DNA from 4 places in the Streptosporangium sp. NPDC004379 genome. Region 2 is predicted to be linked to each of the others. Evidence: riboswitches for the same ligand, from Rfam matches in the RefSeq annotation. Region 2 holds a riboswitch; each other region holds the start of a gene.
The links. A riboswitch is a leader RNA that binds a small molecule or an ion and turns the genes downstream of it on or off. The one in region 2 is predicted to bind cyclic di-AMP.

Region 1 (6,969 bases), on a different contig from region 2:
GACGAACAGGACGCTCGGCTTGTCAGGCACCTACGGGCTCCTTGCTGAACAGGCGGCGGCCGGCCAGGCTGACGTAGACCAGGGCGACCAGGACGGGGACCTCGATGAGCGGGCCGACCACTCCGGCCAGGGCCTGGCCGGAGGTGACGCCGAAGACCCCGACCGCAACCGCGATGGCCAGCTCGAAGTTGTTGCCGGCGGCGGTGAAGGCGAGCGTGGTCGTCTTGTCGTACGGCAGGCCGATCGCCTTGCCGACCGCGAAGCCGCCGCCCCACATGAGGGCGAAGTAGGCCAGCAGCGGCAGTGCGATGCGGGCCACGTCGCCGGGCTGGGAGGTGATGGTGTGGCCTTGCAGGGCGAACAGGATGACGATGGTGAACAGTAGCCCGTACAGGGCGATCGGGCCGACGCGCGGCAGGAAGCGCTGCTCGTACCAGTCTCGGCCCCGGGCGCGCTCTCCGAGCTTGCGCGAGGCGTAGCCGGCGGCCAGCGGGATGCCCAGGAAGACCAGCACGTAAAAGGCGATGTCGAAGGCCGAGACGTCGAGTGCGGCCTGCGTCAGGCCGAGCCGGCCAGGCAGCACCTGCAGGTAGAACCAGCCCAGCGCGCCGAAGGCGACCACCTGGAAGATGGAGTTGAGCGTGACCAGCACCGTGGCGGCCTCCCGGTTGCCGCAGGCCAGGTCGTTCCAGATGAGCACCATGGCGATGCAGCGGGCGAGCCCGACGATGATCAGGCCGGTGCGGTACTCGGGCAGGTCCGGCAGGAAGATCCAGGCCAGCGCGAACATCAGCGCCGGGCCGAGCACCCAGTTGAGCAGCAGGGAGGAGAGGAGCAGGCGGCGGTCGCCGGTGACGGTGCCGAGCCGGTCGTAGCGGACCTTGGCCAACACCGGATACATCATCAGCAGCAGGCCGAGCGCGATCGGCAGCGAGATCTCACCGATCTTGACGGTGTCCAGCGCGGTGTCCAGGCCGGGCACCAGACGCCCGAGCAGCAGCCCTGCGCCCATGGCCGCGATGATCCACACCGGCAGGAACCGATCCAGCACCGACAGAGCGCCGATCACCCCGGCTGGCGGCGCGGTGGCCTGTGCGGGTTGAGCCGACATCACCGCGGCACCGCCGCTGCAGCGGCCGTCACGCCGGCGGGCTCATTGGCGGGCAGGGTCAGCAGCGCCGACAGCTCGCCCAGCGTCTCGGACACCAGCCGGTAGTACACCCAGGAGGCGCGCCGCTCAGAGGTCAGCAGCCCCACCTCCTTGAGCACCTTGAGGTGGTGGCTGATGGTCGGCTGGGACAGCTCGAAGGCGTCGGTGATGTCGCACACGCACGCTTCGCCGCCGGCGCGGCTGGCCACGATCGACAGGATGCGCAGCCGTACCGGGTCGCCCAGCGCCTTGAACACGCGCGCCACCCCGGCCGCCTGCCCGGCGTCCAGCGGCTCGCGGGTCAGCGGCGGGCTGCACTCCAGGAGTTCCAGAGGTTCCACACGTCCTCCATATAGACATTCATCGAAATCGATACTTCTCTATATTGACATACATCGATTTCAGGGGGAGATCGGAGGAGTCGCGACGGAGTTCGCAACAGCGAGGCCCTCAGCCATCACGTGTGCGTGTCACCTCTCGGCGAAAAGCGCAACGCGGCCCCAGACGAACGGTGTTCCACGAAGGCGAAAGGTGAGGCCCGGGACACCGGGCACACCGGCCGCGGGTTGTGCGACCATCGCCCGGCAGCCGATGTTCCCGGGCGGCGATTCAGGTTCCGGTCGAGGTGCTGCGGCGCTCGATCATCACCACGTCCCGCCAGACGCCGTGGTGGCGGCCGATCCGCTCGCGGATGCCGACCACCCGGAAACCGAGCGCCCGGTGCAGGGCCAGGCTGGCGGCGTTCTCGGGGAAGACGCCGGACTGGATCGTCCAGACGCCGGCGTCCTGGCTGGCGGAGACGAACGCCGCCAGCAGAGCCCGGCCGATCCCCTGGGCCTGGCAGCCCGGGTGGACGTAGACGCCGTGCTCGACCACCCCGGCGTAGACGGGGCGGGCCGAGACCGCCGAGGCGGCCACCCAGCCGAGCACCTGGCCGGTGCCGGTGTCGCAGGCCACGTGGCGCAGGTGCGGCAACCTGGCCGCGGTGAAGCCCTCCCAGCTCGGGGCGAGGGTCTCGAAGCTGGCCTGGCCGGTGTCCAGCCCGGCCTGATAGATGGCCAGCACCTGTTCGGCGTCGCGTCGGCGCATCGGCCGGATCTCCACCCCCGGCGGAGCGTCGGGCCCGGCGGCCTGGGCGGTCGCCGGTCGCGCGCCGGGTTCCTCATGGCCGGCCGCGCCGGAGCGGCCCCGCCCGAAGGCATCCTGCTCGTGGCCGTCGGCCGTCCGACCGGCGGCGTCCTGGGCCGGCACGGAGCGGCGGCCGGTGATCTCATCGTGCGCCATTACCGGTGCTCCTTCACTCGCGGGTGGGCGCGGCCCCCAGGTTAGGGAAGGTCGTTGCTTCTGCGGTAGTCGTTCCACGCCCGGACGCAGAAGTCGTGGCGCCAGTCGTCCGGCCGGAAGTCGCGGCAGGCGTAGGCGGTGTCGAACCGGAGCCCCACGCCGCCGGAGCCGTCGTGGCCGCCGGGACCGGCGGAGGTGTCCCGGGCGTCACGGGCGTCACGGGCCGGGGCACCGGGAGCGCCGCCGTCGGCCCGGCCCCGCGGTCCGGCCTCGGGGGCGGGCGCCCCCGGGCCGTGCCCGTGCCCGTGCCCGTGCCCGCGGTCGTGCGGGGCGTGCGGCGGGCGCGAGAGGCCCCGTGTCTCCCGGTGGCCCGGCCTGTCGCCTCCGGCCCCGGCCCCCGCCTCCGTTCCCGCTTCCGTCCGCGTAGCGGCCTCCGGCGTACGGCGTGCCGCGGCGTGCCGCCGCTCCTCCCCCGGGGCGCGGCCGTCCGGGGTGTCCGCCGCGTCGGCCCGGGGCCGCACCAGGCGTGGTTTCAGCTCGCGGACGACCATGACCCTGCCGGGTTCGGCGGAGGGCGTGCGGGCGGCCTGCGGCGGGTGGACGACCGCGGTGCCGTGCGGGGCGAGCGACGGCGCGGGCAGCGGGGCCGCCACGGCGGAGGGCCGGTCGTCCAGCGGGGACCGGCCGGAGGTCCAGACGCCGAGCCCGGCGGCCGCCAGGAAGGCGCCGATCAGCGCCGGGCGCAGCAGCCGGTCGCGCCGGAGACGCGGACCCGTCCAGGAACGCGGCCGTTCCCCGGCCGGGTGGCGCGGCCGACCGGCGAGGGCGATGCCGGCGTCCACCAGCGAGCCGTGCATGAACGGGTCTCCGGGGCTCTGCGCCGGACCGTCGTACCGGGCCTCGGGGCGGACCGGCGGACGGGACGGGGACGCGGCGGACCCGGGCGGGCCGCCCGGGGGCCCGCCGTACGGCATGCGACCGCGGGGGCCCGCACCGGAACCGCGCCCGCGGGCCGGACCATGATCATCCTGCATCTCGCCTCCCCGTCGCCGGATCCGATCTCCCCCCAGCCTGCCGAACATCACGGTCCGTATGCGTCAGGTAACGGCGCGCTCTTACGGAGCTGTTACCAAGGGGACACCACGAATCCCTACAGACCGGACGTATGGCCGAGATGCGGCCGCCGTGGCGACCGCCGGGAAGTCCGGTCGCCACGGCGGGCGGCCCGGTTCCCGCCCGGTCCGGGACGGCGAGGCGTCAATTTTTACCATGGGCCCCGATCCCCTGCGGGCAGGGTGGTCCGACACCCTCCGGATCACCGGCGCGATCCGCTCCGCCGCAGGTCACTTGCCCTTTCCGTGGGGCAACGCATACCTTTTGTCATCGCGGCGCGAAAGCCGCCCCAGCGGCACGAGAGCCGCTCCATCGACTGGACCCGACGCCGTTTCCGTGGCAATGCCCGCCGACGGCGTGCGGACGCCGAATCCGCGCCTTCCCAGCGGAACCGGGGACCCACCTTTTCCGGGGTGAATCGGACGACTTCTCATCGACGCGTCCGTAGGGCACTTCCATGCCCGAACCCGACAGCTAACCCGGTAGGCGACATGGAAGCAAGGAGCCGACACCCCATGCGCAACCCCCGGATCAGCACGCTCGGAAACCGTCTCGGCCTGGCCCTCGCGGGCACGGTCCTGACCGGCGCCGCCCTCGGCGGCATCGCCCCCGTCACGGCCTCCGCCTCGCCCGCCGGGCACATCGCGGCCGCCCAGCGCGTCTCCCAGCAGGAGGCGGGCCCGCTCACCTACGGACTGGACGTCTCCAACTACCAGCCCGCCTACGACTGGAGCACCAGCTCCGCCCAGTTCGGCATCATCAAGGCCACCGAGGGCACGACGTTCCGCGACCGCTCCTTCGCCAGGCACTGGAGGGAGCTGGACAAGAAGGGCATCGTGCGCGGGGCCTACCACTTCGGCCACCCGGGCAACGACCCGATCGCCGAGGCCGAGCACTTCCTGTCCGTCGTGGACGCGCAGCCCGCCAGGCGCGGCGACCTGCTCGTCCTGGACCTGGAGGCCACCGACGACCGCTCCGTCGAGCAGGTCAACGCCTGGGCCAAGGCGTGGCTGGCACACGTGAAGGCCAGGACCGGCGTCACGCCGATGTTCTACAGCGGCCTGAACTTCGCCGAGACCTACGGCGCGGGGCTGGAGCAGTACCCGCTGTGGGTGGCCGCCTACGGCCGGGAGAAGGGCGCCGTGACGCCCCCGGCCGGCTGGAAGGCGTGGACGATCCACCAGTACTCGGACTCGCCCATCGACCAGAACGTCTCCGCGCTGAGCCCGGACCAGCTCCGCGCCCTGGGCCGCCGGTCGGCGTGACCGGCGGGCCGGGGCGCCGGCCGGCCCGGTGTCCGTCCCACCCGGACCACCGGGTGGGACGGACACCGCCACGCCCGCCCTCGGCGGTCAGGCGTCCCAGGTGACCGGGAGGCTCTTCACCCCGAAGATGTCCGCCACCTCCGGGCGCAGCGCGACCTCCTCCGCCGGTACGGCCAGGCGCAACGAGGGGAAGCGGTCCAGCAGCGCGGGGAACGCGACCCGCATCTCGACCCGGGCCAGCTGCTGCCCCAGGCACTGGTGGACGCCGTGGCCGAAGGCCACGTGCCCGCCCTCCCGCCTGCGCAGGTCGAGCACGTGGGGGTCGGTGAAGCGCTCGGGGTCGCGGTTGGCGGCGTGGTTCGACAGGACGACCGTCGTACCGGCCTCGATGATCCGGCCGCCCAGCTCGACGTCCTCCAGCGCCGTCCTCATGAACATCTTGGCGACGGTCAGATACCGCAGCAGCTCCTCCACGGCCCCGTCGGTGAGCGCCGGATCGGCGCGCCACGCGGCGAGCTGCTCCGGCTCGCGCAGCAGCGCGAAGGTGCCCAGCGCCAGCATGTTCGCGGTGGTGTCGAGCCCGGCCGCCAGCAGGATCAGGCTCATCCCCCTCAGCTCCTCGTCGGTCAGGTCGCCGTCGGTGAGGTCGCTGAGCACGTCGTCGGTCGGGGCGGCGCGCTTGGAGGCCACCAGCTCCGCGAGGTAGCCCTGGGTCGCGGTGTAGGCCGCGAACAGGTCCTCGTCGCTCGTCTCCCCGTTGAGGAACTTGTCGATGTTCTCCTGGAAGGAACCCCGGTCCTCGTACGGCACGCCCAGCAGCTCGCAGATCACGACGGCGGGGATCGGCTTGGCGAACGCGGTCACCAGGTCCGCCGGCGGCCCGGTCTTCTCCATGGCGTCCAGGTGCTCGGCGGTGATCTGCTCGATCCGCTCGGTGAGCAGGCGCATCCGCCGTACGGTGAACTTCCCCATCAGCGGTTTGCGGTACCGGCTGTGCCGCGGGTCGTCCATGAGGATGAACTCGCCCGGTCCCGCCGGAGGGACGGTCTCCACGCCGCTGTAGTCGATGTACGGGTGATGGAGCATGAACTCCTTGCGCGAGCTGAACCGCGGGTCGGCCAGGACCGACCGGACCAGGTCGTACCCGGTGACCAGCCAGCCCCGGTGCCCGTCGGGGAAGACGTAGCGGCTGATGGGGCCCTGCTCGCGCGCCTCGACCAGCTCCGACGGCGGGTCGAAGGGACAGCCGGGCCGGCGCTCGGCGGGCAGCCCGGTGACGGTGTGTTCCATGGTGGTTCCTCTCGTCGGCCTTCAGGGCCGGGTCTCAACGGCGTCCACCATCGCCCGCCGCGCTGACACCGGGCCGTCGCCGTACTGACACGGCCGCTGACACGCCCGCCGGCGCCGCCCCGCGCCGGACCCGGTCGCCGCAGGGACCCCGGCGGCGTCCGCGCCGCCGACCGGCGCGCGACGCTCACGGGCCGAGGGCGGTCTCGGCCAGCTCGTGCCAGTCGCGCCGCCGCCCGTCGCGGATCGCCTCGGCGAACGCGGTCCCGCCGAGGCGGCTCCGTGCCTCCCCGGCGATCCTGGAGACGTCCGGCTGCGAGAGATCCGGGGTGCCGCGCACGGCGTCGCTCGCCGCGAGCAGCCGCGCGGCCCGCTCGTGGTCCCCCCGGCGCAGCGCGAGATCCGCGATCCCGACCAGCACCCCGGCGATCGCCTGCGGATATGCCGTCTCCACGGCCGCGCGGAGCGCCTCGCTGCGGTGCGCGCGGGCCTCGTCGAGGTCATCGGCGAGGTAGCCGTACAGGTCAGAGGCCCTGACGCGGAGCCAGACGTCCGGTTCCCCCTCCTCGCTCAGCGTCGCCCGGGCCGCGGCCAGGTGCCGGCGCGCCTGGTCCGGCTCGCCGCGCCAGCGCGCCAGTTGCGCCTTCGAAAGCGCCAGCTCGGCGAGCACGTACGCGTCCGGCCAGGCGATCCCGTCCGCGCACCGCTGCGCCTCGGCCATGGCGGAGGCGCAGGCCCGCTCATCGCCCAGCAGCCAGTACAGCTGGGCCTGTCGCGCCCGCAGGCCGACCACGTCCTCGGCCGCGCCGACCTCGGTCAGCGCCACGACCGCCTCCTCGTAGTGCTCGCACGCGCGCGCGAACTCACCGC
Region 2 (6,969 bases):
TGCTCGGCGAAGTGGGACTCCAGCTGTTCGAGCATCGAGTCGAACGCGTCGGAGAGCTCACGGAACTCGTCCTGGCGGCCCTCCAGGCGGATCCGGTGGGACAGCGACCCGTTCCCGGTCATCCGGGCCGCGTCCGTGATCTGTGTGAGCGGCGCGAGCATCCGGCCGGCGAGGATCCATCCGCCCAGCAGGCCGAACGCCAGCAGGAAGGCCAGTGCCTGTGCCGCGCGGGGGACGAAGGCGCGCTGGAGGTCGGTGCGGTTGGGGATGAACCGCAGGGCCGGCGCCCCGGGCCGGGCCGCCTCCGGCCCCGTCCCGAGGGCGCCGTCGGGCACGTAGCGCAGCAGGAACACCCACACCACGGCCAGCAGGAGGGCGCCGGCGAGCATGAGGAACCCGGCGTAGCTGATGGTGAGCCTCAGCCGGACGCTGGGCCCCGGACGCCTGTTCAACGGGCTCCTGCTCAACGGGCGCCGGGGCGGGCGGGATCGCCGCCCGCGCCGCCGGTGTCGATCCGGTAGCCGACGCCGGGCACCGTGGCGATGAGCCACGGCTCACCGAGCCGTTTGCGCAGCGCGGAGACGGTGATGCGGACGGCGTTGGTGAAGGGGTCGGCGTTCCCGTCCCAGGCCCGCTCCAGCAGCTCCTCGGCGCTGACGACCCCGCCCTCGGCGGCCACGAGGACCTCGAGCACGGCGAACTGCTTGCGGGTGAGCGCGACGTAGCGTCCGTCCCGGAAGACCTCCCGGCGGAAGGGGTCCACCCGCAGGCCCGCGATCTCCCTGACCGGGGGCCGGGCGTGGGCGCGTCTGCGGTCGAGCGCCCGGAGGCGCATCACGAGCTCCCGGAGGTCGAACGGCTTGGTGAGGTAGTCGTCGGCGCCGAGCTCGAACCCGGAGGCCTTGTCGTCGATCCGGTCGGCGGCGGTGAGCATGAGGATCGGGATGCCGCTGCCGGAGGCGACGATGCGCCGGGCGATCTCGTCGCCGGAGGGGCCGGGGATGTCGCGGTCGAGGACCGCGAGGTCGTAGGAGTTGACGCTGAGCAGCTCCAGGGCGGAGTCGCCGTCGCCGGCGATGTCGGCGGCGATCGCCTCCAGCCGCAGACCGTCACGGACGGCCTCGGCCAGGTACGGCTCGTCCTCCACGATCAGTACGCGCATGCCGGAAGCCTAGGCGGCCCGGCATATCGCCGGGGTATGCGAGGACCTGTACGCGGCGGGCACTCGGCTCAGCCCACCGGCGCCGGCTCGGGGCGGGACCGGCCCGGCGGAGCCTCCGCCGCGGTGCGCCACCAGCGGTGCGACGCCAGGGCGGCCAGTGCGGCGCCGGCGGCGTTGAGCAGGACGTCGTCCACCGAGGACACCCGGTCCAGCCGCAGGACGTACTGCGCGGTCTCGACCATGATCGAGCAGCCTGCCCCGAGCGCGAGGATCCGCGGTACGGACGCCAGCGCCGCGAACCGCATCGGGGCGAAGAACCCCAGCGCCGCGAAGATCAGCAGGTTGCCGCCGATGCCGAGCGGCCCCATCGTGGGCAGATCCTGCAGTGGGAGCAGACTCACCCGGCCGGGGGCGACGCCGGCCTCCGGGCCGGGCATCATGGTGATCCATACGAACGGCACCGTGCCGTGGACCATGCCCAACTCGGCCAGCGACGTCCGCCACGCCGACGCGGCGCCGGCGGCACGCCGGACGCGCGCCAGAGCCCACGCCACCAGGGCGGACGGCGGCACCGCGACCAGTGTCATGAGCAGCACGCCGTTCTCCGTGCCGAGGCAGCCGTGCCACCGGCCGGCCGCGCAGCTCGGGGCGGCCATCAGGAGCGGCCGCCGCAGGACGAACGCCACGCCCGCCAGGCCGAGGACCGCCAGGCAGGCGAGCACGATCCCGCGCGTACGGCGGGGCGGTGCTGACAGGGATGCACTCCGGTTCATGCCTCCCATCGAAGGGGGAGGGCCGTTGCGGGGACGTATGCGATTTTCGATACGCCGGCGATACACGGAGTCCCCGGCCGTCCCCGGCCGTCCCCGGCCGTCCCCCGACGCGGGCCGGGACGACGGGGCGGTGGCACGGCCGGTCGCACGCTCCGTCAATGATCGTTACCATCACGTGATTCACGTCACAAAAGCCATGATTTTTCGGACTGATCACGGAAGTGTGACAAGCGTCATATTTGCCCGGTGAAATCGGCCCCTGAACAGTGGCCCGTCGATCGCCCGAGGCGTTTTCGATCTATGTATCTTTTGTGATTCCTTTGCCCTCTCCTGGGAAACAGGGGTAACTTCTGGCGTCGCGGCGAGCAAGCCATGCCACCGCGCCGGGCCCGGCCCGTCATGCCGGCGCCTGTCAAAGATCCATAAAGATCCATTCGGCCGTCGCACCCTGCGAGGAGCGCTCCCACCTGCGACGGCCTGCCGAATCCGTGCAGCCAGGAGGCACGGAACCGGGGACCCACCGGCCCGACACGTGGCCAGGGGTGAATCGGCGCGCCCGACGCGCCGTAGGGCTTCTTCCCGGCCCGAACCCGTCAGCTAACCCGGTAGGCGTCAGCGGAAGTCCCAAGGAGAAATCCTGTCTACCACCCCGCGTAACCCCCGTTCGTCGCGCTTTTTCCGCGTTTGCGCCAGTGGTTTCGCCCTCACCGTGACGGCCTCGGCCGGAGCGGTCACGATGGGCTCCCCGGCGGCGCTGGCCGACACGGGAACCGGTCCCGTTCTCCAGGTCAGGAGCACCGCCTCTCAGGTTGAGAGGCCGGTCGCCGCCTCCGCCGCCTCCGCGGCGCACACCAGCGCCAAGAAGACGGCGAAGGCGAAGAAGACCACGCTGAGCAGGACCGCACTGCAGAAGGTGAAGGCGTCCAAGGCCGTCTCGGCGGCCAAGAAGCAGATCGGCGATCCGTACCGGTGGGGAGCCTCCGGTCCCGGCGCGTTCGACTGCTCCGGTCTCGTCCGGTACGCGTGGCGCAAGGCCGGCGTCTCCCTCCCCAGGGTCACGAACAGTCAGTACCGAGCCGTGCGGAAGAAGGTCTCGTGGAGCAGCCTGCGCCCCGGTGACCTGCTGTTCTTCTACGGCAAGGGCCACGTGGGCATGTACGTCGGCAAGGGGAAGATGGTCCACTCCCCGAGCAGCGGCAAGACCGTCAGGGTCGTCCCCCTGAAGGGGTACTACCGGTCCTCCTTCTCCGGGGCGGTCCGTCCCGGAGCCTGACGGATCCCGGCCGCCGCCCCCCTGGGGCGGCCGGGAAGACGGCCCCGCCCGTCCCTTCGAAGGGACGGGCGGGGCCGCCGCGCGTCCGGGGCCGGTCGCTAACATCGGACGTGTGCGCGTCCCGACAGAGCGTCGTGCCGTGCTCGCCGGAACCCTGACACTGGCGGTCGCCGCCCTGGCCACCGGCGCGGGCCCGTTCCCCGCGCCGCGCGACCCGTGGCCCGGCGGCTCCGTCACCGTCCGCGGCGAGCACTCCGTCGTGATCGGCCACCGCGTCCCGGCGGCCCGCCTCGCCGACCTGGCGGCCGGCGCCGACCGCGCCCGCCGTACGGTCCTCGACGTCTGGGGGCCGGTCCGGGCGGTGGTCCTGTTCCCCGCGGACGACGCAGAGGCGGCGGCGCTGGCCGGCGCCGCGCCCGCCGCCGTCGCCGGCCTGGCCGCGCTGGCCGACGCGGGCCGGGTGATCGTCCTGCCGTCGGGGTACGCCAGGCTGAGCGGGACCGGCCGGGACGTGGTGCTCGCCCACGAGCTCACCCACGTGGCCACCGGCGCCACCCGCGGCGGCCGGGTGCCGGTCTGGCTGTCGGAGGGGTTCGCCGACTACGTCGGTTACCGTGACGCCGGGATCGCGGTCCCGGCGGCCGCCGCCGAACTGGCCGCCGAGGTGCGCGCGGGCCGCCTGCCCGAGCGGCTCCCCGGCCCCGCCGACTTCGCCGCGGACGCCCCCCGGCGGGCGCAGGCGTACGAGGAGGCGTGGCTCGCCTGCCACTACGTCGCGCGGCGGTACGGCGAGCGGACGCTGGTGAGGCTCTACGGTAGCGATGTCGGCGATGTGCTGGGCCTGTCCCCGGCGGAGTTCGCCGCCGGCTGGCGCGACCACCTGAGAAGGGAGCTGGGTTGACGTCCTCCCCACGCCCGAGGGCGGTGTCCCGGCGATCGGCCGCGCCGGATGCGGCCGACGCCGCAGCGGCGGCGGTCGTGCCCGGGGGGTGGCGGCCCGCCGGATGGGCGCTGGCCGCCCTGGGCGCGGCCACGGTCGCGGTCGTGGCGCTCACCACGCCCTGGCGGGCCCTGCCGTCCGCCGCCCCGGCCGTCGCGCCCGACCCGGCGCGCGACTTCACCGCCGGGCAGATCGCCCGCTCCGAGGCGTTCGACGCCGCGCTCACCGCGCCCGCCTACCTTTCGCTCGGGCTGACCCTCCTGGTCGCCGGGGTGCTGGTGGCAACCCCGCTGGGCGCCCGGCTGCTCGGACGGCTGCGCGGACCCCGGTGGGTGCGGGCGCTGCTCGGCGTCGCCGGGCTGTCCGCGGCGGTCGAGGCCCTACGCTGGCCGCTGGGCATGTGGTCGGAGACGCAGCTGCGCGCCTACGGCCTGTCCACCCAGACCTGGCCCTCCTGGACCGCGGACCGGCTCAAGGACATCGGTGTCCGGACCGCGCTGCTCGCGATCATGGTGCTCGCCGTGACGGTGCTGGCCGGGCGCTTCCGGCGCTGGTGGATACCCGCCGCGGCCGGCGCGTTCACGCTGACCGTGGCCGCGTCCTTCGCCTACCCGGTGGTCATCGAGCCGATCTTCAATGACTTCACGCCGATGGCGGCCGGGCCGCTGCGCGACGACCTGCTGGCCATGGCCGCCCGCGACGGCGTGCCCGTCGAGGACGTCCTGGTCGCCGACGCCTCCCGGCGCACCACCGCGCTCAACGCCTACGTCTCCGGGTTCGGCGCGACCCGCAGGATCGTGGTCTACGACACCCTGCTCCGGGCGCCCGCGAAAGAGGTCGAGCTGGTGGTGGCGCACGAGCTGGGCCACGCGAAGGCGGGCGACGTGCTGTACGGCACGCTCGTCGGGGGGCTGGGCGCCGCCTTCGGCGCCTGCCTGCTGTACCTGGTGCTCGCCGCGGGCCCCGTACGGCGTCGCGCCGGCGTCGCCTCGGCGGCCGACCCGCGGGCCGTGGGCCTGATCATGGGGTTGCTGAGCCTGGCCACGGTCCTGTCCGGGCCCGCGCAGAACCTGGTCAGCAGGCAGATCGAGGCCCGCGCCGACGCGCACGCGCTGGAGCTGACCCGCGACCCGGAGACGTTCGCCGCGATGCAGCGGCGCCTGTCGGTCACCAACGTCTCCGACCTGTCGCCGGACTTCCTGGAATACGTCCTCTACGGTTCTCACCCGACGACGCCGCAACGGATCGCCATGGCGCGCTCATGGGCCCGGCTGAACGGCGTCCCGGAGCCGTGAGCCGCGCGCTGTTCCTCACCAACGACTTCCCGCCCCGGCCCGGGGGCATCCAGGCGTTCGTGCGCGGCCTGGCCGACGGCCGCCCGCCGGACTCGGTGGTCGTCTACGCCCCCCGCTGGCCCGGCTGCGACGACTTCGACGCCCGCCGGCCGTACCCGGTCGTGCGCCACCCCACCTCGCTGATGCTGCCCACGCGCGGGGTCGCCCGCCGGGCCGCCGAGGTCGTGGCGGCGTACGGCTGCGACACGGTGGTGTTCGGGGCGGCGGCCCCGCTCGGGCTGCTCGCGCCCGCGATGCGCGCCGCCGGGGCCCGCCGGATCGTCATGGTCACCCACGGGCACGAGGCGGCCTGGGCCGGCGTCCCCGGCGCCCGCGGGCTGCTGGCGAGGATCGGCGGGCACGCCGACGTGGTCACCTACCTGGGGGAGTACACCCGGCGGAGGCTGGAGCGGGTGATCCCCTCCGGCAGGCTGGCCCGGCTCGCGCCAGGCGTCGACACCGGGGCGTTCCGGCCCGGCGCGGGCGGGCATGAGGTGCGCGCGGCGCTGGGCCTGGGGGACCGGCCGGTCGTGGTCTGCCTGTCCAGGCTGGTACCGCGCAAGGGCCAGGACGTCCTGCTGCGGGCCTGGCCGCTCGTGCTGCGGGCCGTGCCGGAGGCCGTGCTGGTGATCGTCGGGGGCGGCCCGTACCGCCGCACCCTGGAACGGCTGGCCCGGCCGCTGGGCGACGCGGTCCGGATCACCGGGCCGGTGCCGTGGGCCGCGCTGCCGGCCCACCTCGACGCGGGCGACGTGTTCGCCATGCCGTGCCGTACCAGGCTGGGCGGCATCGACGTCGAGGGGCTCGGCATCGTCTACCTGGAGGCGTCGGCCAGCGGCCTGCCCGTGGTGGCGGGCTCCTCCGGCGGCGCGCCGGACGCGGTCCTGCCGGGGGAGACCGGCGTGGTGGTGGACGGCACCCGCCCGCGGGAGGTGGCGCGGGCCGTGACCGGGCTGCTGGAGGACCCGGAGCGGGCGCGGAAGATGGGCGAGCGCGGGCGCGACTGGGTCACCCGCGAGTGGGGCTGGGACCTGGTGTCCGCCCGCTTCGCCGAACTGCTGCGGGACCCGGCGTCCACCGGGTCGTGAGCCGGCGCCCGCCGGGCTGTGAGCCGGGGACCTCGTACGGCGGCGCCCGGCCCGCGACGGGCCGGGCGGAGGCGGTGCGGCGGGGGCGCCGGCGGTGCGGCCGGCCGTACGGTGTCAGCCGTACAGGGCGTCGATCCGGTCGGCGAAGTCGCGCATCACGAGGTTGCGCTTGATCTTGAGGCTGGGCGTGACGTGCCCGGTCTCCTCGGTGAGGTCGGTGTCGAGCACCGTGAACTTCTTGATCTGCTCGGCCTTGGACACCGACCGGTTGGCGGTGTCCACCGCCTTCTGCACCTCGGCGAGGACGGTCTGGTCGGTGCTGAGGTCGGCCAGGGAGGCCCCCTCCCTGCCGTTGGTCTTCTTCCACTGCTCGAGGGCCTCGGGGTCGAGGGTCACGAG
Region 3 (6,969 bases), on a different contig from region 2:
GGCCCCGCGGTGCGGCTTCGGGGTGGATCACGGTGATGACCTCGGCTCATGCCGCGGGCAGGCTGCGGACAGACCGCGGACACGCCTGGCGCGGGCCCCGGGCGCGACGACGGTCCGGCGGCGCGCCCTCCGGCTCGGCCGCTGCTTAATCACAATGGGCCCGACATATCATGAGTACTTCATGTAACGCCCACTCTGTCAATAGTGTGGGCCATCTCTATGAAGAGCAGAGCTTGACGACCTTTGAACGGGGCGTTTACCGTTCCTGACGGGCGACATCGATTCCAGCGTGCTCACGCCTGAGTCCCGTTGCGGGGGGAGTTGCTAGATGGCATATCCGGAAGTGGATTCCCGCCGCGGCGAAAGTCTTCCGGGCACTGAGGACATCGATCTCAGCGAGGAGGACCTCGTGCTCCTGGCCGAGCTGGCCAAGGGCGTCACCGTCGACAGGGTGGGCCGCCGCCTCGACATCAGCGGCCGGACGGTCCGGCGCAGGCTGCGCGGGATCTGTGACCGCATCGGCGTGGCCACCGCAATCGAGGCGGTGGCCTGGGCCGCCCGCCGCCGCCTGATCTGACGCCGTACACCCGGCCGGTCCGCCGTGCACCGGCCGGTCGTGGTCCGCCCGGTCAGGCCGTGCACCCTGCTGGTCGTGTGTCCGTCCGGCCGGTTCGTGCATCCGGCCGGTCATACGCCCGTCGGGTCAGGCCGTGCATCCGGCTGATCGTGTGCCCGTGTCCGTCCGGTCCGGCCGTACGCCGGCCGATTCAGTCGGCGACGCGCACGCCCCCGGCGAAGGGCCGGTTGCCCATGGGGGCGATGCGGACCACGTCACCGGTCTGCGGGGCGTGGATCATCAGGCCGGCGCCGAGGTAGATCCCGACGTGATGCAGGTCGCTGTAGAAGAAGACCAGGTCGCCGGGGCGCAGCTGGTCGCGGGAGACGTGGGTGCCGGCGGTCCACTGGTCACCGGTGTAGTGGGGCAGGCTGATGCCGACCTTCTGGTAGGCCCACAGGACCAGCCCCGAGCAGTCGAAGGAGTTGGGTCCCTCGGCGCCCCAGACGTACGGCTTGAGCTGCTGGGTGAGCGCCCAGCGCACCGCCTCGGCCGCCTTGCCCTGGCCCACGACCGGAACGGTGAGCCTGGTCGCCCGGCCCTGCATGCTCTGGGCGCGGTCGCGGACCTCCCGGTAGAGGTTGCCCTCCAGTTTGCCGACCAGGCGTTCGATCTTGGAACGCTTGTCGCCGAGCTCGCCCAGCAGCTTCTTGACCTCGGTGGACCGGGCGCTGGCGCTGGCCCGAGCCTGCTCGGCGACCTTGAGCGCCTGGGCGACCTGGGCGACCTCCTCGCTCTGCCGCTGCTGGAGGGCGTAGCTGGTGGCGGCCTGGTCGAGGAAGGTGTCGGGGTCGCTCGACTGGGTGAAGGCGAGCGTGGAGCCCAGGCCCCCCGACATGTAGGTGCTCTGCGCGAGGAGGGTCGCCTTGGTGCGCCGGGACTCCAGCTCCGTCTCGCTGGTGGACAGGTTCTTCTTGGCCACCTCGGCGGCGCGCTGCGCCTGCTTGAGCTTCACCCGTGCGCCGTTGTACTGCTCGGCGAGCGTCTCGACCTCGACGTGGAGCTTCTCGACCTGCTTGGCGAGCTGCCGGAGGTCCGGTTTCGGGTCCGCACCGGCGGACGTCATGGGAGCGCCGACCGCGAGGAGGGTGAACGCGAGCCCGATGGAGGCCGTCCGGCCGGAAAGGCGACGGGAGGCGCGCTCCCGCATCGGGACGGGTCCGGCTGGACGTCCACTGCCACGGCGCGGCGTGCGCTTCACCAACGGGCTCCTCTCTCGGCCGCCTGCCGGGTTAGCTGACGGGTTCGGGCCGGAGGCAGCCCTACCGAGCACGCCGGTGACGGCTCGGATTCACCCCTGGGGACGCGTGGAGGGTGGGTCCCCGGCTCCCCGGGTCCGGGGATTCGGCGGGTCAGCTTTTCGGGGAAGCTGACATCGAGCACGGACATTAGTGCAATTGGAGGTTCATGCTCAACCAGAACCATAAAGTCGGTAGAGCTTTCACAACCGGAAAGTCACAGGCAGATCACATACTTTCATGATCCTCATGCCTGTCAACCTGGATCCATGTCGCTATGAGCGGCATACCACCCATGTAGCCGCAGGCCCCGGTCCATGCCGAGGGCGAACGGCCGCCGTCACCGGGGTTTCCGGCCGGGCGCGACGGGGGTGACACCGGGAGCCGGGCGGTGCCGTTGTGACCGAAGTTACGGCTGGGCCGTAATGGGGGTGCGCCGAGGACGTACGCTGATCGGTCATGGAGCAGGTTGCGGAACCCTCCCCGGCGGACGCCCTGACGGACGGGACCGGGGCGACGGCCGGGTCGGCGAGCGGGGTCACGGCCGGGGCCACGGGCGAGGTCACGGTCCGGCGCGCCCGCACGCCGGACGTGCGGGCGATCCGGCGGCTGGTCGACACCTACGGCGGCGCCGGGCCGCGACTGCTGGAGAAGGCCACGGTCACCCTGTACGAGGACGTCCAGGAGTTCTGGGTGGCCGAGCGGGACGGGGCCGTCATGGGGTGCGGGGCGCTGCACGTCCTGTGGGAGGACCTCGCCGAGATCCGCACCGTCGCCGTCGATCCGGCGTGCCGGGGCCAGGGCATCGGCCACATGATCGTCTCGGCGTTGATCCGCACGGCCGGCGAACTCGGCCTGCGCAGGGTCTTCTGCCTCACCTTCGAGGTCGACTTCTTCGCGCGCCACGGCTTCCGGCGGATCCAGGGCACGCCCGTCTCGCCCGAGGTCTACGCCGAGTTGCTCGCCTCCTACGACGAGGGCGTCGCCGAGTTCCTCGACCTGGAGCACGTGAAGCCGAACACCCTGGGGAACACGCGGATGCTGCTTCATCTACCGCCCCTGGTCAAGCGTGATGACCGCAGTTGTGACTGTGACAAAAGGTGACTCTCGGACGACTATCTCGATACCTTGTGCTTCAACGTGCATGTGAGTCTCGAATGCGCCGCATGCGTAGTCGAAGTGAGGTGACGCGGTGACCAACGGACAGCCGCCGTATCCGCAGGATGATCCCGACCGCGATCGCACCCCGTCGGGACACTCCGGATACGGCTCGCACGACACGGGTCAGGGCCCCGGGGGTCTCGACCCCGACGCGACGGTGGTGGGGTACCGGACGGACGGCACCGGACCCGGGCAGAACCAGCCCGGTTACGGCCAGCCCGGCGGTTACGGCCAGCAGGGCGCGCAGCCGGGGTACGGGCAGCAGCCGTCGTACGACCAGGGCGCCTACGGCCAGCAGGGGGCGCAGCCGGGTTACGGCCAGCAGCCCTCCTACGACCAGCAGCAGGGCTACGGTCAGCAGGCCGCCCAGCCCGGTTACGGCCAGCAGGCCGCGCAGCCCGGCTACGGGCAGCAGCCGTCCTACGACCAGGGCGCCTACGGCCAGCAGAACTCCCAGCCGGGCTACGGCCAGCAGGGGACGCAGCCGGGGTACGGGCAGCAGCCGTCCTACGACCAGGGCGCCTACGGCCAGCAGGGGGCGCAGCCGGGTTACGGCCAGCAGCCCTCCTACGACCAGCAGCAGGGCTACGGCCAGCAGGCCGCCCAGCCCGGTTACGGCCAGCAGGCCGCGCAGCCGGGGTACGGCCAGCAGGGCGCGCAGCCCGGTTACGGCCAGCAGCCCTCCTACGACCAGGGCGCCTACGGGCAGCAGCCGTCGTACGACCAGGGCGCCTACGGCCAGCAGGGCGCGCAGCCGGGCTACGGCCAGCAGCCCTCCTACGACCAGCAGCAGGCGTACGGCCAGCCCGGCTACGGCGGCGCCCAGTACGGCCAGCAGCCCGGTTACGGCGCTCAGCCGCAGGGCTACGGCCAGCAGGGCTACACCCCGCAGTGGGGCGACGGCGGCCACGCGCCGGGCGTGTCGGCCCCGCTCGCCGAGTGGTGGCAGCGCCTGGTCGCCCGCATCGTCGACGGTGTGATCCTGGCGATCCCCACGTTCATCGTCACGCTCGTGCTGACCGGGATCCTGGTCACCCAGCCGTCCTTCAACATGGAGACCGGGGAGTACAGCCTCGGCAGCGGGTTGTTCCTCGCGACCTTCCTCATCGGTCTCGTCGGCGGGCTGATCTATTTCGTCTACGAGTTCCTGATGCTGAAGGCGACGGGGCAGACCGTCGGCAAGATGGTCATGGGCATCCGGGTCGTCCCGATCGGCGGGGCGCCCCAGTCCCGCGGGCTCCCCTCGAACAAGGCCATGAGCCGGGCGGGCGTCCTGTGGGGTCCGAGCATGCTGCGCGGCATCCCCGTCGTGGGTTACATCATCGGGATCTTCTCTCTGGTGAACGTGCTCTGGCAGCTGTGGGACAAGCCGCTGCGCCAGTGCCTGCACGACAAGGCGGCCGCGACGACGGTCGTGAAGACCAAGTAGTTCCGGAACTTCCCCAAAAACGGGGCCGGCGGGTTGAACCGCCGGCCCCGTTTTTTCGTGTGTGGAGGGAAACGAGAGGGGTAGCGGTACCCCCGGAAGGGACGGTAACGGCGTTCGGAGACGACTGCGGCGGGCCATGAACCCGTACGCGCCCTCGGGGGCGTTATGGCCTTCTTCCGGCCACTTCTCGGGCGGGATCCCCGGAGAGGGCGTTATGGAGCCTTCCAGGGGTGCTTCCGGGTCACGACAAACCCCGCGGATCGGCTGTGCCGTCACTCCGGGTGCCTATAGGACGTCAATGGGGTGACAGTTACCCGGGCAACTTCCGTGACATCCGGCGAATGGCGTCCGGCGGGCGGGCCGCACCGTGGCCTCCGGCGACTTCCCGCGTCTTCTCCCGGAGCGGCGGGGAATGCGGGTTCGCCTTCCCTGCATGCCCGGGAAGGCGTTCTCGCGGATCCGGCCCGGGTTAGCCGGTACACCGCCTGCCCGGTGGTTTGGTGGTTATAAGGGCTACGACTATGTTCCTTGCGCCTGAGGGCCGTAGGCTTGGGAAGAAAGCGACGAAGATCCGTCTTGTTCCGCGGGCCGAAGGCGTGCCGCGGAACCCGCCGCCCGCCGAAGAGGGCGAGGTCCGACGGGGCTCCACCCGAGCGTTCCCGTCCTCTTGACATTACCGCCGCCGACCCGGCGATGATGATCCGGAGCTTCAGCAAGATCTTTTCTGTTGCGGCCGAAAAACCCTTGTGAGCAGGGGGTTTCCGGGGCTGCCGGGAGGGGGCGGCTGTCAAGTGGCCGCAGTTGACATTGGTTTTTCGGCAGAGTGATCATCAGATGATCGCCCTGTCGGTTTTTTCCCAGGGGCTTTACAGACGGCAACCGGTAAGACGGCTGGAGAGAAGCATTAAGGTGGAGACGGGCGGTCCCGGGGGCCCGTGCCGCCCGCCGGTGACGCTAAGGTCGTGCCTGGGCGGACGCCCATGGCCCGAGCGGCTTCCCGGCCCGCGGGCGGGCACGCCGCCCCCGGAATTCCACGGTCCCCAAAAGTCACCCACGGTGCGGAGCGAGGACGAATGAACGACGTATTGTCCGCGTTGATACCCCCGGTGGTCGTCGGCGGGGCCTTCATCTACGGAGTGGTCAAGCTTCTTCGCAGTGAAGCCGCCGGTCGGCGCCCGGCAAAACGGGAGGACGTCCCCGGCCCCCAGGACGGATGATCGCCCGCCGTCCGGTTCCGGTCGGGTTCCCGGGAGAATCGCCGGGGTCCCGGAATTGCCGCCCCCCGATGGCGGGTATATGTTTGGCTAGCGAATGAAACAATACTCCGCGAAAGGATTGCGTAGATGGCCAAGCAGATCCAGGAGATTCTCATCGACGACCTCGATGGGGGCGAGGCCAATGAGACGGTCGCCTTCGCGATTGACGGCACGAGCTACGAGATTGATCTCAGTGAAGTAAACGCGAAGAAGCTCCGCGACTCCCTGTCGCCTTTCGTGCAGGGCGCCCGCCGTTCCGGTGCGGCTCCGCGTCGCCGCCGCGCGGGCGGCAGCAGGGCCCTCACGCGGGAGAAGAGTGCCGACATCCGGGCCTGGGCGAAGTCGCACGGCCTTAATGTCAGCGAGCGCGGCCGTATCGCCTCCAAGATCGTCGAGCAGTACGAAGCGGCTCACTAGCGGGAGTCGCGCGACTGCTCGCGGGATCGTTGAATCATGCGGTTATGGCGGCCACGGTGGGGTCCGGTGGCGGCCATGACCGCATGACGCGTTTGATCGTCTATAAACGGCGTTCGCTTGCGGCGTAGCGGGAACATCTCACCCCCGTTAAGTAGTTGGATGGAGGGTGAACGCCCTGCTCCCGGGGAACGTCTCGTTCATAGAGCGGTCGTCTGGGCAGGGCTACCATGCGGGATGACAGGGCCCGGATATCCCGGACCTGCCTGACCGCTCTGTGAGGAGCGACGAGATGTTCGAGAGGTTCACCGACCGCGCACGGCGGGTTGTCGTCCTGGCCCAAGAAGAGGCCCGGATGCTCAACCACAACTACATCGGTACGGAGCACATCCTTCTTGGCTTGATCCATGAAGGTGAAGGCGTTGCCGCCAAGGCTCTGGAGAGCCTCGGCATCAGCCTCGAAGGTGTGCGTCAGCAGGTCGAGGAGATCATCGGCCAGGGACAGTCCGCGCCTTCGGGGCACATTCCCTTCACCCCGCGCGCCAAGAAGGTCCTTGAGCTGTCGCTCCGTGAGGCCTTGCAGCTGGGTCACAACTACATCGGCACAGAGCACATCCTGCTCGGCCTCATCCGTGAGGGCGAAGGCGTCGCCGCCCAGGTGCTGGTGAAGCTGGGGGCGGACCTCAACCGCGTCCGGCAGCAGGTCATCCAGTTGCTCCACGGTTACCAGGGCAAGGAGCCGGCCGCCGCGGGCGGCCCGCAGGAGTCGGCGCCGTCGACCTCCCTCGTCCTGGACCAGTTCGGCCGCAACCTGACGCAGGCCGCCCGCGAGGGCAAGCTCGACCCGGTCATCGG
Region 4 (6,969 bases), on a different contig from region 2:
ACCGGGCGACGCCTTGGAGTCGTCGGCGAGGGAGGTCCCGTGCTCGGAATCGAAGACTGCGTGACGGAGGCCATGGCCATCCCCGGCGCGCTGGACGCGCTGCTGATCGACCAGACCAGCGGGATGGCGGTGGCGGTGGGCGGCGGCCGCGACGAGGACGTCGACGGGGCGGCCGCCGCACTGAGCGAGACCCTGCGGGCCGCGATGGACGGCCTCGCCCTGAATTCACCCGGCGGAACGATCCGAATAAACGACATGATCGTAACCGCGGATAACGGACATCATTTACTCCGGCCGATGGAAACGGCCTTCGACGGCCCGCTGGTGATTTATGTCCGCCTTGACCCTGAACGCTCGAACCTCGCCCTCGCCCGCCACCGCCTGCGGTCCATTTCCGGCCGACTCGTCACGACGTGACGCCATGCCGACGATGGAGAGCGTTCTCAGCGACCTGGCCGAGGACCGCGTCACCGGCGCGCTGCGCCTGGACGAGGCGGGGACGGTCTACCTGACCGACGGCCGGGTGACCTACGCCGAGACCCCGGCCGTCCCAAGGCTGGAGGAACTGCTGACCGCGGGCGACAGGATCCCGGCGCAGGCCGTACGGCAGGCCAGGCAGGCGGCCACCGAGGACCGGCCGGGCGGTGAACGGCTGGTCGGGCAGGGCGTGCTGACCCGCGGCGAGCTGGAGTTCTGCGTGCTGAGCGCGGTGCTCGACGCCGCGTACTTCCTGTCCGGCGCGGCCGCGCACCGGAAGGGGTTCCGTTCCGGGGACCGGCACTGGCTCGGACCCCAGTGGTACTTCGACGTCGCCGGGCTGTCCCGGGAGTGCGAGCGGAGGAGGGCCCAGTTGGACCGTGCCTGGCCGTCCGGCGAGCTGGACACGCTCCCGGTCGTCCCCCTGGCGCGCATCCCCGCCCAGCGGGTGGTGCTGACCTCACTGCAGTGGGAGGTCCTGGTCGCGGCCGACTCCGCCGCCACCCCCGCGGAGCTGGCGCGCAGACTCGGCCGGCCCGCCTACTCGGTGCTGCTCGCCGTACGGCGGCTGGCCGCGGCGGGGCTGCTCCGCGTCCCGGAACCGGGCGAACGGCCCGGGGTCGCGCCCGTCTCCGGGACGGGGGCACCGGCGTCCCGGATCCCGCAGGCGCCGTCACCCCCGCAGACGCCGCGGGCTTCACAGGCACCGTCACTCCCGCAGAAGCCGCAGACGCCGTCGGCCCCGCCGGCGCTGCCGCGGCGCCCGAAGACCACCGGGGAGCCCCGGGCGGGCGGGGAACCCCGGGACGGCGCCGCGGGGGGCACCGCGTCCGCGCGGTGGCTCCCCGCGGCGACCGGGGACCCCGCCGACGTGAACCTGCTCATCCGGCTGAGGAACGCACTGGAGGCACTGACATGAGCTCGTCCCGATGCCGCTGAGGTTGCGGACGTTGAAGCTGATCGGAAGGAGACCGCCGGTGGAGGCGCGTGACCGGGAACCGCAGGCGACGCTGCCGACACGCGACCGGCCGTACCCGGAGCCCGCCGCGTCCCGCGACCGGGACCTCGTGCCGTTCCGCGAGTCCGGCGCCGAGTCTCCCGGACCCGCCACCGGACCGTCCGGACCGTCCGGACCGTCCGGACCGTCCGGACCGTCCGGAGCGGGCACGCCGGGCACGCCGGGCACCGTACCGGCGTCCCCCGCACAGACCCCTTCCACGCCGGACGGGGAGGGGGTGTCGCGCCGCGAGCGGGCCCGGCGGGAGCTGGCCCTGCTGCGCGACCGGCTGCACGAGGAGATGGCGCTGCTGCGCGAGCGCGTGCCGGAGGTGAACGGAAGCATCGCCTGCAGCGTGGACGGCCTGACGCTGGCGAGCGACCTGCGAGGCGAGACCGAGCAGATCGGCGCGCTGTCCTCCGCGGTGCTCGCGCTCAGCAGCCGGCTGACGGCCATGGCCGACAAGGGCTCCTTCGAGGAGACGCTGATCTCCGGTGACAACGGCTACGCGGCCTTCTACGCCGCCGGCCCCACGATCGTCCTCACGGTGCTCGCCCGGCCCGGGACCAACCTCGGGCTGCTGCGCCTGGAGGGCCGCAAGACGGCGGTGAGAATGGCCGCCCTCACGTCCCGCACATCGACAACCCACTGATCGGAGTCAGACATGGGCAACATGGATATCTCTCTCAAGGAAATGATGGGCATCGACGGCGCGGTCGGCGCGGTCGTCGTCGACTACAACAGCGGCATGGCGCTGGGCGCGCTCGGCGGCTCCAAGGACCTGGACCTCCAGGTGGCCGCGGCGGGCAACACCGAGGTCGTCAAGGCCAAGCTGCGGACGATGGACTCCCTCGGCCTCAAGGACACCATCGAGGACATCCTCATCACGCTCAGCGCGCAGTACCACATCATCCGCCCGGTCACCGGCCGGAGCGGCAAGGGTCTCTTCCTGTACCTGGCGCTGGACCGCAACCGGGGCAACCTGGCGCTGGCCCGGCACACCCTGCGGATGATCGAGGAGAGACTCGAGGTCTGATCCTCCGGTACGGCTCCGCGCACCGGGAGCGCGGGCCGTACCGGAGCTCACCGCTCGGCGGAGGCGGTGAGCTCACCGATCGCGTCGGCGAAGGCCGGCCAGAGCAGGCGCGGCAGGTCGTGGCCCATGCCGGGGAAGGTGACCAGTCTGGCGCCGGGGATCGCGTCCGCCGTGGCGATCCCCCCGGCCACCGGGATGAGCTGGTCGGCCTCGCCGTGCAGTACGAGGGTGGGTACGGTGATCTTCCCGAGCAGCGCCGTACGGTCGCCCGAGGCCAGGATCGCGGCGAGCTGCCGGGCGGTCCCGGCCGGGTCGAGGCCGCGGTCGTAGCTGAGTTCGGTGATCTGGGCGACGCGCTCGCGGTCCATCCGGTATCCGGGGGATCCGAGGATCTCCCAGGTGCTCAGCGCCTGACGGATCGCGGCCTCGCGGTCGGGCGGCGGCGGCGCCATGAGCACCGCCATCGCCGCCTCGGTGGGCGGGGCGACCGCGTGGCCGGGGGTGGACATGATCGAGGTGAGGCTCCGCACCCGGCGCGGATGGCCGATCGCCATCGCCTGGGCGATCATGCCGCCCATCGAGGCGCCGACCACGTGGGCCGATTCCCAGCCGAGCGCGTCGAGCAGCCCGGCGGCGTCGTCGACCATGTCGTCGAGCAGGTAGGGGGCCCGGCCGCCGCCGAGGGCGGGCGCCCCGGCGTCGTTCAGGTGGGTGGACTCGCCGGCGTCGCGGTTGTCGAACCGCACCACGTGGTGCCCGCGGCCGGCGAGCAGCTCGCAGAACTCCTCGTCCCAGTGGATCATCTGGGCGCCGAGACCCATGATCAGCAGAAGCGGCCGGTCGCCGGGAGACCCGAAGGTCTCGTAGGCGATCTCGATGCCGTTGGCCCGGACGCGCGTCGTCATGTCGCTCCCTCTCCCCCGTCCGTCCGCGGGCGGGCCGGGTGGCCGCCCTGACGGTTCCCGCCGCCCGGAGACGACGGACCGGTAACCCGGAACAGAATGTCATTCTGCCCAGGTCGGGGCAAGACATCCCGTGCCGAAGGGCCGGAGAGCGAAAAGCAGGAGCGGACGCCCTGCGCCGGCGTCCGCTCCCGTGTCCAGGAAAGGCTGAGGTGAAGCTCTTCGCTTCCGGCCGTCACGGCCTGACCGGGCCGTCACGGCCCGGTGGAACCCTTATGACCCGGTGAGCCGTCACGGCCCGACGGTGCCGCCCTGGCGCGGGGCGGCGTCGTGACGGTCCGGCGGCGCCGCCGTGACGGTGCGGCGCCGCCGTGACGGTGCGGCGCCGCCGTGACGGTGCGGCGGCGCCGTTCCGGCCGGTTACGGCTTGACGGTGATCTGGACCGGCTTGGCCGGGTCGCCGTCCCGCTTGCCCCAGGCACCGGTGGAGAAGGGGACCGGGTCGTTCTTCTTGCCCGGACCGTCGCCCCACTTGGTGATGACGTAGTCGACCTTGATGTGGCCCATGCCGCCGTTGCCGTCCACGCCGAGGGTGCCGGGGTTGAACGTGCCGCCGGTCAGGTCGGCGAAGGTCTTGGCGTCGAGGTCGATCATGACGCCGCTGCTGGAGGGGACGCCGGGGCCGCGGTCGCCGACGAAGAACTTGGCCTTCTTGCCCTTGTAGATGACGTAGCCCTCGGTGAACAGCGGCCAGCTCGGGCTGGCGATCATGCCCTTCTGCATCGGCTTGCCACTGGCGGGGAGGCCGGTGTCACCGGCGCGGCCGGAGGAGTCGTCCCAGAAGTAGGAGGCCTTGGTCTGGCCCTTCAGCATGACGGTCTTGGTGACCTTCTGCGGCTTGGCGGGGGCGGCCTGCTCTGGCGCGGCGGCCTGCCCGGGAGCGGCCTGCTCGGGAGCGGCCTGCTCGGGAGCGGCCTGCTCGGGAGCGGCGGCGGCCTGGGCGGGGGCGGCCTCGGGGACCGCGGCCGCGACCGGCTCGCTCACCGCGGTGACCCCGGCGCCGGCCGCCGAGGCGGCGGGCGCGTCCCGGTCGACCGAGGGGAGGGCCGAGACGGCGGCGGCGGAGGCGAGGAGCCCGGCGCCGACCAGGCCGGCGACGGCGTATCGGGTCTTGCGGGCGGACGTGCGGGGATCCAGGGAAGGCATGAGGAAACGAACTCTTTCGCGAGGGAACGGGGCAGCCGGACGCCATGCGTGAAGGGAGGCGTCGGCGGGGTCGCGCTCACAGGGAAGAAGAGGCGCAGGGATGGATCAGGTGGCGCTACACGGAGCGCTGGGGGATGCCGCGACCGATCGCGGCGGAAGAACCCAGGGGATGTGAAAGTCTCAGAGGACCGGCAGCGAAATGCGGTATACCGGTACGAAGGTGGCGCGGTCTCCCACTGAGGGATCTCCTCTCCATCTCGTCTACCGGGTTAGCTGACGGGTTCGGGCGGTGGAGTGCCCTACCACCGCGTTCGCGGCGGATTCACCCCGGAAGGTGGGTCCCCGGCTCCCATGCCATGACGGCTTCGGGATTCGACGTCGGCCCGGTCGCCCCCTCGGATGAGGGTGCAGGTCACCTGCCGATGACTAGGACACTACCGGGCAAATCAGACAAAGCAAAGCAGAACCCATGGAATGACCAGAAGATCTACCTTCTATGGCCAAGAAAGGGCACATGATCCGGTTTATCGGCCCCTGAACCGGCGCGGACCAGGGCGTACACGCCGTGGCGAACCACATACGGGTGATTCACCGCCGCCATTTCCCGCGGCCCGCGGTCCCGCCCGGAACCCCGGGAAACGGCCGCCCGCCCCGGTCAGTCCCACCAGAACGACCAGGCGTTCCTGCCCATGATCTGCTCGGCGTAGCCGGCGAGCGTGCCGGCGCTGTAGACGACGCTGTCCGGGCAGAACGTCCAGTGCTCCGCCGCGACGTGCAGGGCGTGCTCCGCCGTCGTGGGGGGCGCCGCGACGCTCAGGTCGAGGGTGTTGAAACCCACGCCCACCAGCCGCGCCCCGAACCGCTCCTCCCAGCTCCGCACCACGGCGGCCAGCGGGACCATCCACTCGTTGTGGTTCAGCGCGCCCTGCCACCCCATGACGGCCAGCGCGTCGGCCCCCCGGTCGACGGCCACCAGGCCCAGAGGGGTCCTGCGCTCGGCGACCAGCCCGGCGTACCAGTCGGCGACCACGTCGGGGTCGGTGGCGAGCCTGCCCGCGGGGGCCGGACCCGGGCACCGCGCGCCGAACGGAGCCAGCAGCTCCAGCTGCTCGGCGTCCGCCCTCTCGGTCCAGTCGGCCCAGACCTCCGCCATGAAGGCGGCGGTGTGATAGTTGTCGATCTCCTCCACCGTGTCCGGGGCGATCTGCCCGGACGACCACGGCTGGACGGAGTCCTCCAGCAGCAACGGCCACAGGCCCGAGCGCGGGTGCTCGGCCCGCAGGCCGGACCACAGCCCGGCGGAGACCGGCTCGTCACTGAGCCAGAACGCCGGACGATAACCGACCATCAGCTGGGAGTAACCGGGGTCGGGCCACACCACGTCGCCTGGAGGCAGCTCGACCGAGAGCGCCCGCCCCTCACCGCCGCCGGCGAACAGCTGGCCCAGCAACGGCGGAAGTTGCTCCCGCTCGCAATCGCTCATCCCTGTCGATCCGATCCTGACCACGGACCAATTTTGGCCTGTCAGGCGGCGGGAGGACAGTTCTCCCCCCAGCGCGGCCGAAAAACACCGCCTTCACGGCCCTCGCGGGGAGGGCCGAGGGGCCGTCGCGGGCTCCGCGAGCTCGCGGACCACCTCGGCGAATCCGCGCACCAGCGGGTCGTCCGCACCCCTGGGCCAGGCCAGGGCCACCCGCAGCGGCTCGACGTCGGTGAGGGGCACCCAGGCCAGGTCGGGGCGGGCGTAGTAGCGGGCCATGCTCGACGGGGCGAAGCAGACGGCGGCGCCCTCGGCCACCTGCTCCAGCATCTCCTCGACGTTGTCGTTGGTCGGCCCCCAGCGCGGGGCGGAACCGTCCGGCCGGGGGTTGACCGCCCACCAGTCCACCCATTCGCGCGGCGCCCGTTCGGTCCACATCAGGGGCTCGCCGGCCACCTCCATGACGGAGACGCCGTCGCGACCGGCGAGCGGGTCGTCGCGGTCGGGCTGGACGTCACCGACACCGCCCGGATCGCCGCCGTGGTCGCCGAGGTCGTCCTCTGGTACGGGCGCGTGGACGTGCTGGTCAACAACGCCGGGCGCGGACTGGTCGGCGCCGTGGAGGAGACCTCGGACCGCGAGCTGCGCGACCTGATGGAACTGCACTTCTTCGGCCCGGCGGCGCTGACGCGGGCCGTGCTGCCGCACATGCGCCGCCAGGGATCGGGTGCGATCGTGCAGATGAGCAGCATGGGCGGCCGGTTCACCTTCCCGGGCGTGGGCGCCTACTCGGCGACCAAATTCGCCCTGGAGGGGCTCTCGGAGGCGCTCGCCCAGGAGGTCGCGCAATTCGGGATCAAGGTGCTGGTCG

Region 1: linked by a shared signal. The riboswitch ahead of ACFYSC_RS32690 (glycoside hydrolase family 25 protein) and the one ahead of ACFYSC_RS01315 (C40 family peptidase) in region 2 are both predicted to bind cyclic di-AMP.
Region 3: linked by a shared signal. The riboswitch ahead of ACFYSC_RS14585 (NlpC/P60 family protein) and the one ahead of ACFYSC_RS01315 (C40 family peptidase) in region 2 are both predicted to bind cyclic di-AMP.
Region 4: linked by a shared signal. The riboswitch ahead of ACFYSC_RS25615 (hypothetical protein) and the one ahead of ACFYSC_RS01315 (C40 family peptidase) in region 2 are both predicted to bind cyclic di-AMP.

What each region holds. Positions count from the first base shown of each region.
Region 1 is NZ_JBIAMC010000021.1:87,794-94,762, forward strand. Features, by position in the region: gene ACFYSC_RS32665 (arsenate reductase ArsC) at 1-30, opposite strand, end outside; gene arsB (ACR3 family arsenite efflux transporter) at 23-1,111, opposite strand; gene ACFYSC_RS32675 (ArsR/SmtB family transcription factor) at 1,111-1,491, opposite strand; gene ACFYSC_RS32680 (GNAT family N-acetyltransferase) at 1,760-2,434, opposite strand; gene ACFYSC_RS32685 (hypothetical protein) at 2,476-3,291, opposite strand; cyclic di-AMP (ydaO/yuaA leader) riboswitch at 3,902-4,051, shown strand; gene ACFYSC_RS32690 (glycoside hydrolase family 25 protein) at 4,063-4,812, shown strand; gene ACFYSC_RS32695 (cytochrome P450) at 4,900-6,102, opposite strand; gene ACFYSC_RS32700 (BTAD domain-containing putative transcriptional regulator) at 6,287-6,969, opposite strand, start outside.
Region 2 is NZ_JBIAMC010000001.1:317,346-324,314, reverse strand. Features, by position in the region: gene ACFYSC_RS01330 (sensor histidine kinase) at 1-452, opposite strand, end outside; gene ACFYSC_RS01325 (response regulator transcription factor) at 464-1,162, opposite strand; gene ACFYSC_RS01320 (VanZ family protein) at 1,231-1,935, opposite strand; cyclic di-AMP (ydaO/yuaA leader) riboswitch at 2,404-2,562, shown strand; gene ACFYSC_RS01315 (C40 family peptidase) at 2,645-3,208, shown strand; gene ACFYSC_RS01310 (hypothetical protein) at 3,321-4,109, shown strand; gene ACFYSC_RS01305 (M48 family metallopeptidase) at 4,106-5,443, shown strand; gene ACFYSC_RS01300 (glycosyltransferase family 4 protein) at 5,440-6,570, shown strand; gene ACFYSC_RS01295 (AMP-dependent synthetase/ligase) at 6,685-6,969, opposite strand, start outside.
Region 3 is NZ_JBIAMC010000006.1:19,481-26,449, reverse strand. Features, by position in the region: gene ACFYSC_RS14590 (LuxR C-terminal-related transcriptional regulator) at 329-577, shown strand; gene ACFYSC_RS14585 (NlpC/P60 family protein) at 768-1,817, opposite strand; cyclic di-AMP (ydaO/yuaA leader) riboswitch at 1,823-1,976, opposite strand; gene ACFYSC_RS14580 (amino-acid N-acetyltransferase) at 2,314-2,958, shown strand; gene ACFYSC_RS14575 (RDD family protein) at 3,047-4,444, shown strand; gene ACFYSC_RS14570 (Lsr2 family protein) at 5,788-6,117, shown strand; gene ACFYSC_RS14565 (ATP-dependent Clp protease ATP-binding subunit) at 6,407-6,969, shown strand, end outside.
Region 4 is NZ_JBIAMC010000012.1:245,455-252,423, forward strand. Features, by position in the region: gene ACFYSC_RS25590 (roadblock/LC7 domain-containing protein) at 40-417, shown strand; gene ACFYSC_RS25595 (hypothetical protein) at 422-1,396, shown strand; gene ACFYSC_RS25600 (roadblock/LC7 domain-containing protein) at 1,455-2,126, shown strand; gene ACFYSC_RS25605 (hypothetical protein) at 2,139-2,510, shown strand; gene ACFYSC_RS25610 (alpha/beta fold hydrolase) at 2,558-3,415, opposite strand; gene ACFYSC_RS25615 (hypothetical protein) at 3,833-4,618, opposite strand; cyclic di-AMP (ydaO/yuaA leader) riboswitch at 4,862-5,006, opposite strand; gene ACFYSC_RS25620 (DUF4253 domain-containing protein) at 5,274-6,101, opposite strand; gene ACFYSC_RS25625 (LysR substrate-binding domain-containing protein) at 6,195-6,554, opposite strand; gene ACFYSC_RS25630 (SDR family NAD(P)-dependent oxidoreductase) at 6,639-6,969, shown strand, end outside.